DNA from 3 places in the Actinomadura sp. NAK00032 genome. Region 1 is predicted to be linked to each of the others. Evidence: riboswitches for the same ligand, from Rfam matches in the RefSeq annotation. Region 1 holds a riboswitch; each other region holds the start of a gene.

Region 1 (3,265 bases):
ACGAGGCTGCTGCGGCCCTTGACCACGGTGAGGGGCCCGCCGTCCCAGATGTCGGCGTCGTCGGTGAGGCCGTGGGACGTCCCGTCCCCGGCGATCGTCCAGGTGCCGGAGCCCGGGGCCATCGCGAGGTAGCGGGTGCGGGCGACGTGGCCCTTGTCGAAGCCCCGCAGCCGGTAGCGCACCTCCACGCGGAGGACGGCGCCGTCCTCGGCCGCGGCCTGGACGTTGACGGCGCGCTCCTCCCAGCCTTCGAGGGGCAGCCGGCGGAGGTTGTCGTACATGCGGGACTGGGCGTCCTGGAACGTCCTGGGCGCCTCCCCGACGGTGGCGAGGAAGGCGAAGCGGTCGCCGGTCCGCACGGCCCGGGCGCGGTTGGCGAGGACGGTCCCGGCGGCGTCGAGGCTGAAGGGCCCGGCCGCGCGCGACCCGCCGCCGCGGGCCGCGCGGGCCGCCGGTGCCGCGCCGGCGCCGGCCCGCGCGCCGAGGAGGGCGCCGCCGCCCGCGAGCAGCGCGGCGGTCCCGCCCGCGCCGAGGACCAGGGCCCTGCGCCGCGTGACGGGACCGCCGCGCCGCGAGGCGTCCCGCTCGGGGGCGTCCCGCTCCGGGTCGTGGTCCCGAGCGTCCTCCATGCGCGCGATCCTATGCAGCCCGCGCCGCCGGGGAGGCCGTCACGACTTGTAGTCGGGGTATCCGTAGCCGACGATGTCACTGGCCGAGCGCACCTTGACCTGGACGGCGTTGCCGGTGTTGCCCTCGACGGTCTGGACGGTGCCCTCGCCGGCCTTCTTGATCACCATGCCGACGTGCCGGATGTCGGTGACCTTCTTGCCGCCGTCCCAGGCGAAGAAGACGATCGCGCCCGGCCTGGGCTCGGTGCCCCAGCGGCCGTGCTCCTGGAACCAGCGGGCGTGGGCGACCGTCCAGGCGTCGCTGCCGATCTGGTCGGTGAAGCCGATCTGCTCGCCGACCCAGGAGACGAACATGTCGCACCAGTTCGCGTCGCTGTAGCCGCCGAGGGAGCCGCCGTCGCGGGCGAGGGTCTGCTGCGCGCGGGACGTGCTCATGTACCACTGCTGGAACTTGGTCTCGCCGCCGCCGTCCTCCTTGACGCCGACCTGGGACCGGGCGAGTTCGATGGCCTGCGCGGCGGTGGGACGCGAGGCCGAGGCCCGCTTCCCGGCGGCGGCCGGCTCCGGCTCGGCCTTCGCGCTCTTGCCGGGGGACGGCGCGGACGGCTTCGGCGTCGTGGCCGCCTTGCTCCGCCCGCGCTTGGAGGCGTCCTTGGACGAGTTTCCGGACGAGCCCTTGTCCGCCTTCTTGGCGACGGCGGCGTCGGCCGCCGTGGTCGCCGCGGGGGCGGAGCCGAACGGCAGGACGGACGCCTGGGCGGTCACCGCGGCGGTGCCGAGTACGGCGGCGCCGACGAGGACGCCGCCGGTCGTCCGCCACGGGAGGGAAAGAGGGCTCGCCTTGCGGTGCTTGCCCGGGATCTTCTTGCGATGTGCGCCTGGCACGGGGGGTCTCCTCGACTTCCATGCCGCCTACCGGGTTAGCTGACGGGTTCGGGCGTGGAAGCCGCCCTACGGCCGCCCTTGGGCAGGCCGATTCACCCCGATGTGAAGGGACTGGATGGGTCCCCGGCTCCGCGTCCGGCGCGCTGGCGCGGCCGCGGACTCGGCGGTGGCGTGCCCGTTGCGGGCACGCCGGTTCGGATGGGGAGCGCTCGGCGGGCGGGGCCCGCGGAGCGCAGGGGGTCCGGGCGTGGCCGCATGATGGGCGGCCACGCCCAGGCAACGCTGCGGAATCTCTCCTTCGCTCTTCCAGACGCCTACCGGGTTAGCTGACGGGTTCGGGCGAGGAAGCTGGCCCTACGGCGGGCTCCACCGGAACGGGGCCGGGAGAGACGCACCGATTCACCCCGGGTGCCGGAATGCCCGTCCGGGAGGACTCCCGGACTCCGGCGATGTGGTTCCCCGGTTCCGCGCTGCGCGGATTCGGCGCTGCCGCTGCGCTCCTGGGGGCGAGATGGGGCCCGGCGCGGGACCTGTCTCCCGCGTGCGAACGAGCGGCGCCTGATGTTGTGCACGGACGTCGGGCCCGTTGCCGGGGGACGTCCGGGGAGGCTGGCCCCGAGGGACCGCCGTGGCCGCGCTCTCAGCGCCATGCCGCTGCGGGCGTGCGCACGGTGGGCCGGGCCGGCCGCGGTCCGCGTGCGGACCGCTGCGGCACCCCGCGGGTGCCGCGGGGACGGCGCGTGGGCCGTGCCGTCCCGAGGGGGGAGCGGCGCGTGGCTCGCGCCGCCGTCGCGCGGCTGACTGACGCGCCGCGCGGGGCCGCGGCGCCTGGTGGGCGTCGCGTGGCCACGGCGCCTGGAGGGCGCCGATGGGTGAGGACAAGGTACCAAAGCCCCAAGAGAAGGCAAACCCCCCCAAAATTAACAACGGACCAGGTCAAGCCTGGTCCGTTGTCGGGGGGAGCCGTTCCGCGGCCCCTCGGCGGGGGCGCGGAGGGACGCCTCAGGGGCGTCCGGCGCCGTAGTAGTTGTTCAGGTAGTAGCCCGAGGTGATGCTGACGATCTCAACGTTCTTGCCGGTGCGCGGGGCGTGGATCATCTTGCCGTTGCCCACGTACATGCCGACGTGGCCGAGGCTGCTGAAGAAGACCAGGTCGCCCGGCTGCAGGTTGCTCTTGGCCACCCGCTTGGTGGCGGCGTACTGGGAGTTGGTGGTGCGGGTGATGCCGACGCCCGCCGCGGCCCACGCCTTCATGGTCAGGCCGGAGCAGTCGTAGGAGCCCGGGCCCTCGGCGCCGTACTGGTACGGCTTGCCGAGCTGGGCGTAGGCGAAGTCCAGCGCCGCGCGCGGGGCGCCGCTCGCCGGGCCGTTGTAGGTGCCGCCGGTCGCCCCGCCGCCGGAGGACGACGAACCGCCGGAGGACGACGAACCGCCGCCGAGCCGCCGGACCAGCGCCTTCTGCTTCTCGACCTTCTTGTCGAGCTCGGCCCTCTTCTTCTTGATCTCCGCCTGCTTCTGCTTCATCTCGTCGTAGGCGGCCTTGGCCTGCGACTGCTCGCGGCGCAGGCGCTGCGCGGTGGCGAGGAACTGGGTGAGCTGGGAGCTGCGCTCGTGCGACAGGTGGGAGAAGACGGCCGCCTGGTCGAGGATCGACTGCGGGTCCTTGCTGCCCACGAAGCCCGTCACGTCCGTGGAGTCGCCGTTCTTGTAGGCGGCGGCCGCCATCTGGGCGATCTTGGAGCGCTGCTGCT
Region 2 (3,265 bases), 5.6 Mb from region 1:
AAGAAGAAGACACCTACCTGGTAGCCGACATGGACGATCCCAGCGCGCCAGACCGCCTGCGTCGTGCTCATCGGCTCGCCCGCCGGGCGGGCCTGCACGATGCCCAGGCCCATGACCCGCTTGCCCAGCGTCCGCCCCCACATGGACAGCTGGACGGCCTCGTAGAGGAACGGCAGCACCGACATGACGAAGAACAGGGTGAAGATGATGGGCCAGTTCCAGATGCCGCCCTCCTCCTTGTCGTTGCCGCCTTCACCGCCCAGGCCGAACGCGGCGACCGTCACGGGCAGGATCAGCGCGAACCCGAAGACGGCGACGAGCGCGTTGTCGATGACCCGCGCACCGGCCCGGCGGTGAATGGGGGCCAGTGCCATCTCGCTGCCCTGGGAACCGCCATAGGCGTCGTGGGAGTCGCCGTACTGGTCGTAGGACGGCTCGTAGGAGCGCCCCCAGTCCTGCTGGGGCTGCTGCCACTGCTGCTGCGGTTGCTGCTGGTGCTGTGGCTGCTGCTGCCACTGGGAACCTTGGTACGGGGGCGGGGGACCGTAGGAACCCTGGCCCTGCGGCGGTTGGTAACGCCGTCCGCGGCGGGGGGAATCGCTCATTTGGGGCAGTCCTCCAGGCGAAGCAACATCCGGGTGTTGCCCAACGTATTCGGCTTGACCCGGTCGAGGTCCAAGAACTCTGCCACGCCTTCGTCGTAAGAGCGGAGAAGCTCCTCGTACACCTCTGGCGACACCGGTGTCCCAAGGATCTGCTCGAAGCCGTGGCGCGCGAAGAAGTCCACCTCGAAGGTAAGGCAGAACACCCTTCGCACGCCGAGCTCACGCGCCGTCTCCAGCAGCCGGGCGACGATGCGGTGACCGATGCCGCGTCCGCCGTACCCCTTGGCCACCGCCACCGAGCGGACCTCGGCGAGGTCCTCCCACATGACGTGCAGGGCTCCGCAGGCCACGACGGGCCCAGGCGTCCCGTCCTGGACGTCCTCGGCGACCCAGAACTCCTGAACGTCCTCGTACAGCTTGACCGTCGACTTCTTGAGCAGGCGTCGCCCCGACCCGGCGTACAGATCGACCAGCCTGCGGATCTCTTGAACGTCGGCGGTACGGGCACGCCGGATCACAACCTCCACAAACAGGCGAGATTATCGAACACCGGACCTAGCCGAACGTCGGCGTCCACATACGCGCGGTGAGCACCCCTGAAGGATGACTAGATAAAAGCAACTAGATACGCCGCTCACCTCCACGAAAAGTGACCTGGAACACAGTGGCGAGAGGCGGCGGAGACCAGGCGGCGCCAGCGCGCCCCGCCCGCCTGACCTGCGACTTTGCAAGTTCTTGTTGGCATCCAATCCGCATTCCGTTAGTGTCCATCGCTGACATCGGCCACCCGCAGAACGGAGGCCGAACCGCCGAGTCCACGGGCCGCAGACCAGCGCCCCGGGGAGCCGGGGACCCACTTTCGGAGCGTTTCCGGGGATTTCCCCGAGGCGGCGGCCGTCAGGGGTGAATCCGCAGCACCGCGGCCTGGCCCGCGCACGCTCGCGGACGGGCTGCTCCGGCCCCAACCCGTCAGCTAACCCGGTAGGCGGTTGAGGAGAGGAGAACTCGTGCAGCACTCGCGGTCTGCTTCCCTTCGCCGCTTCCGCGGCCGCGCGGTCACCGTGGCCGGCGCGCTCATCGCACTGACGGCGGCGTCCAGCACCGTGGCCGTCGCACACGCCGATCCCGAGCCGTCCACCAAAGAGCTCCGCTCCCAGGCCTTCAAGCTCGCCGACCAGCTGGAGCAGCTCACCGAGCAGTACAACGGCCTGAAGGTGAAGCTCGCGCAGTCCAAGCGCGCCGCCGAGGTCGCCACCGAGAACGCCGAGCGGCAGGAGAAGTCGCTCCAGGCGATCCGGCAGAAGGTCGGCACCCTCGCCGCGACCAGCTACATGCAGGGCGGCTCCGACCCGACGGTCTCGTTCGTCGCCTCCCAGGACCCGCAGGCCGTCCTCGACCAGGCCGCCACCCTCAACTACTTCGCCAAGCGCGACAGCACCAAGGTGCTCGGGCTCATGCAGGCGATGCAGGCCGCCCAGCGCGCCCGCAAGTCCGCCGAATCGCGCGCCAAGCAGGTCAAGCAACTGCGGACCCAGCTCGACGCGCAGCGCAAGAAGGTCACCGACGCCTACGAGAAGGTCCGCGGCACGATCGTCAAGCGCGACCCGTCCCAGCTCGCGAAGCTCCCCGTCATCGGCACCGGCAAGGCCGCGCAGGCCCTGCGGTACGCGATGGGCAAGCTCGGCCGCCCGTACGTCTGGGGCGCCTCCGGGCCGAGCACCTTCGACTGCTCCGGCCTGACGATGTGGGCGTACAAGCAGGTGGGCATCAACCTGCCGCACTACACCGGCAGCCAGTGGAACGCCGGCACCCACGTGTCGCGCAACCAGCTCCAGCCGGGCGACCTCGTGTTCTTCTACTCCGACCTGCACCACATGGGGATGTACATCGGCGGCGGCAAGATGATCCACGCGCCGCACACCGGCGACGTCGTGAGGATCGCCTCCATGGGCGGACGGCCCTTCGCGGGCGGCGTCCGAGTCGCCTGACCCCGCTGACTGAGCCCGCCGACTGCCCCTGCCAACTGACCCTGCCAATTGACCCGGCCGACACTCCCGGCCCGATCGGACAGCACGCGAGAGCGTCAGCGTGCGCATGCCCGCGTGAGTGCGCGCATGCCTGCGTGTGCGCGGGTGCCTGCCGCGCGGAGGTGCGCATGGGTGGGGGATCCATGGGCGGAGCGGGGTTGAACGCCGTCCGCGGCGACGCCACCTGCAGGGACCTACCTGCCAGGGCGCCGGCGCCGCCGCTGCGGGGTCGGACGGAATTCGTTCGTTCGCCGCCTGGATCTCTGTGACGCTCGCCCGTCCCCTGGCGAGCGTCGGGGGGTGAAGCCGGCTAGATGAGCTGCCTCCGGGCCGCCCACACCACGGCCTCGATAGGGGTGTTGACCTCCAGCCGGTCGCAGATCGTCCGCAACCGGCGCCGCAAGGTCCGTGCGCTCAGCTCCAGCTTGCGTGCCGCCACATCGGCGGTGACACCGCTCGCGATCTGGGCGAGCAACCGGATCTCCTCCTCGCTCAGCCCGAAATCGTCGGTGCCACGACGTGCGAGTGTGGCTGTTTCCACTCCGTCCTCCCTCGTCCGTGGTGATGACCGCGGGGATGCAGCCGTCCGCTGCACAGGCACGGGTTGGGCCTCGATCTGTACGCGCGTTGGGT
Region 3 (3,265 bases), 1.2 Mb from region 1:
TGGCCAGGCGAAGCCGGCTTCAAAGCGAAGCGAGAAGCCGATCGTGCCGCGACCCGCAAGGCGAGCGAAGACGAACCGGGGAACCTGCCCCAACGACATCAGCCACTCCCGCACCACGCGCGGACCACAAGGCACACGTCCGTAACCCAAGGTTGCGGCGACCGCCACGTTGCGATCGCGTGCGAAGCCAGGTTCAAGCGAAGCGAGAACCTGATCGCGAAGCGAGCCGCAAGGCGAGCCGGAGCGATGCAGCGATCGCCGTTTTGCCCGTGGAAGGAAGGCGCGCCAGCGCCGACCGCCGAGGGCAAAACAATAAACCCGCCGGGGGCTTCCTACCGCGCCGCAGGAAGCCCCCGACGACTGAGGGGGCCGCGTCGCGCGGCCCGGGAGGGGGGTCAGGAGATGCGGTTGGCGCCGGCGTAGTCGGAGCGGTCCGACAGCTTGGAGATCTTCACCACATCGCCGGTCTGCGGGGCGTGCAGGTACTTGCCGCCGCTGAGGTAGATGCCCATGTGGTGGAGGTTGCCGCCGAAGTAGACCAGGTCGCCGGAGCGCAGCTGGGTCCGGGGGACCTTGGTGCCGAGCTGGTAGAGGTCGCCGGTGTAGTGCGGCAGGCCGGGCTTGCCCACCTGGGCGTAGGCCCAGACGACGAGGCCGGAGCAGTCGAAGCTGCTCGGTCCGGCGGCGGCCCACACGTAGGGGGAGCCGAGCTTGCCGTAGGCCTTGCGGGCCATCTTGGCGGGCAGGTCGGAGCCCTTGATGGTCGCGGTGAGGCCGGTGCGGGGGTCGCTGGCGCGCGTGGTGGACAGCTTGTCGAGGCGCTTCATCACCTCGGTGACCTTGGCCTTCGCCTCGGAGCGCGCCTTCTTGGCGTCCTCCCAGGCCTTCTTGACCTGGGCGGTCTTGGCCTTCGCGTCGCGCTCGGCGGCCTCGGCCCGGTCGATCTGCTTCTGCAGGGCCTGGACGGCGTGCGCCTGGTTCTGGACGAGGTAGGCGCTGTCTGACAGCCCGTCGGGGGAGCCGTTCGCGCCGAACAGCGCGTCGGGGGAGCCGGCGATGTAGTTGGCGGCGGCCATCCGGCCGAGGCGCTCGCGGGCGGGCGCGGCCTGGGCCCGCAGGGTCTGCGCGGTCTTGGCGGCGGCCTGCTCGGCCTTCTGCGCGGCCTTCAGGTCGACGCGGGTCTTGTTGTACTTCTCGGTGAGGATCTCGGCCTCTTCGTTCAGCGCGTTGAGGCTCTTGCGCAGGCCCTTCTCCGTCGTCGGAGTGGGGCTCGGGTTCGCCGCGGCGGCGAGGCCGAGCGGTGCGGCGTGCGCGGCGACGGGCGCGGCGACGGGCGCGGTGGCGCCGAGGCCGGCCAGGAGCAGGGCTGCCGCGGTGGCGGTGGGCGCGACGCGCCGCCGCCGGTGGGGGTCCGGTGCCAAGCCGGTGCTCTCCTCTCCACGCACGCCTACCGGGTTAGCTGACGGGTTCGGGCCAGGAGTCGCCCTACGGCGCGTGTCGCGCGCCGATTCACCCCGGGGGTGTTGGGTCCCCGGTTCTCCCGCCGGGCGGGAGATTCGGCGTTCCGGTCGCAGCCCCGGGGGGTGGGACTCCGGACGACCGGATCTCGGGAAGATTACAAAGGATCGGCAAAGTTGGCCAATCGGGCGGGCGCGCGGCCCGGGGCGGCCCGCTCGGGAATGCGGGAGGGGTCGCGGAGCGTAGAATGGAGTGCTGCCGTGTTTCTGCGGCGACTCTCCTGAAACCTCACGCAAGGTAACCCGCATGCCCATCTCCACGCGCGACGACCTCCGGAACGTCGCGATCGTCGCCCACGTCGACCACGGAAAGACGACGCTGGTCGACGCCATGCTCTGGCAGTCCGGGGCCTTCCGCGAGAACCAGGACGTCGACGACCGGGTCATGGACTCCAACGACCTGGAGCGCGAGAAGGGCATCACGATTCTCGCGAAGAACACCGCGGTCAAGCACAACGGGCTGACGATCAACATCATCGACACCCCGGGCCACGCCGACTTCGGCGGCGAGGTCGAGCGCGGGCTGTCCATGGTGGACGGCGTCGTCCTGCTGGTGGACGCCAGCGAGGGCCCCCTCCCGCAGACCCGGTTCGTGCTGCGCAAGGCGCTGGCCGCGCGGCTCCCGGTCATCCTGGTGGTGAACAAGACCGACCGTCCCGACGCCCGCATCGACGAGGTCGTGGACGAGACCTACGAACTGTTCATGGACCTCGACGCCGACGAGGACCAGATCGACTTCCCGATCGTGTACGCGTCGGGCCGGGCGGGGCGGGCCTCGCTCGACAAGCCCGCCGACGGCGCCATGCCCGACAGCGCCGACCTGGAGCCGCTGTTCAAGGTCATCACCGAGACGATCCCGGCGCCGTCCTACGACCCGGACGCCCCGCTGCAGGCGCACGTGACGAACCTGGACGCCTCCAGCTACCTCGGCCGGATCGCGCTGTGCCGGATGTACGCCGGGACGATCAAGAAGGGCCAGCCGGTCGCCTGGTGCCGGCACGACGGCAGCATCGAGCGGGTGAAGATCACCGAGCTGCTGATGACGGACGCGCTCACCCGCAAGCCCGCCGACGAGGCCGGGCCGGGCGACATCATCGCGATCGCCGGCATCCCGGAGATCATGATCGGCGACACCATCGCCGACCCGGACGACCCGCGCCCGCTGCCGCTGATCACCGTGGACGAGCCGGCGATCTCGATGACGATCGGCACCAACACCGGGCCGATGGCGGGCCGCGAGAAGGGCACCAAGGTCACCGCGCGGATGGTCAAGGACCGGATCGACCGCGAGCTGGTCGGCAACGTGTCGATCAAGGTGCTGCCGACCGAGCGGCCGGACGCGTGGGAGGTGCAGGGCCGCGGCGAGCTGGCCCTCGCGATCCTCGTCGAGAACATGCGCCGCGAGGGCTACGAGCTGACCGTCGGCAAGCCGCAGGTCGTCACCCGCGACATCGACGGCAAGCGGCACGAGCCGGTCGAGCGGCTCACCGTCGACATCCCCGAGGAGCACCTCGGCGCGGTCACGCAGCTGATGGCGGTCCGCAAGGGCCGCATGGAGCAGATGACCAACCACGGCACCGGCTGGGTCCGGATGGAGTTCCTCGTCCCGGCCCGCGGCCTGATCGGGTTCCGCACCGAGTTCATGACCGAGACGCGCGGCACCGGCATGGCGCACCACGTCTTCGAGGACTACGAGCCCTGGTTCGGCGAGCTGCGCACCCGCCCGTCGGGGTCGCTGGTCGCCGACC

What was found. A riboswitch is a leader RNA that binds a small molecule or an ion and turns the genes downstream of it on or off. The one in region 1 is predicted to bind cyclic di-AMP.
Region 2: another riboswitch for cyclic di-AMP. It lies ahead of HUT06_RS40260 (NlpC/P60 family protein); the one in region 1 lies ahead of HUT06_RS14810 (CHAP domain-containing protein).
Region 3: another riboswitch for cyclic di-AMP. It lies ahead of HUT06_RS09060 (NlpC/P60 family protein); the one in region 1 lies ahead of HUT06_RS14810 (CHAP domain-containing protein).

The regions. Positions count from the first base shown of each region.
Region 1 is NZ_CP054932.1:3,152,158-3,155,422, forward strand. Features, by position in the region: gene HUT06_RS14805 (hypothetical protein) at 1-629, opposite strand, end outside; gene HUT06_RS14810 (CHAP domain-containing protein) at 669-1,514, opposite strand; cyclic di-AMP (ydaO/yuaA leader) riboswitch at 1,523-1,665, opposite strand; cyclic di-AMP (ydaO/yuaA leader) riboswitch at 1,811-2,010, opposite strand; gene HUT06_RS14815 (C40 family peptidase) at 2,517-3,265, opposite strand, start outside.
Region 2 is NZ_CP054932.1:8,744,460-8,747,724, forward strand. Features, by position in the region: gene HUT06_RS40250 (RDD family protein) at 1-605, opposite strand, end outside; gene HUT06_RS40255 (amino-acid N-acetyltransferase) at 602-1,138, opposite strand; cyclic di-AMP (ydaO/yuaA leader) riboswitch at 1,403-1,609, shown strand; gene HUT06_RS40260 (NlpC/P60 family protein) at 1,613-2,593, shown strand; gene HUT06_RS40265 (LuxR C-terminal-related transcriptional regulator) at 2,943-3,173, opposite strand.
Region 3 is NZ_CP054932.1:1,941,118-1,944,382, forward strand. Features, by position in the region: gene HUT06_RS09060 (NlpC/P60 family protein) at 396-1,421, opposite strand; cyclic di-AMP (ydaO/yuaA leader) riboswitch at 1,429-1,572, opposite strand; gene typA (translational GTPase TypA) at 1,765-3,265, shown strand, end outside.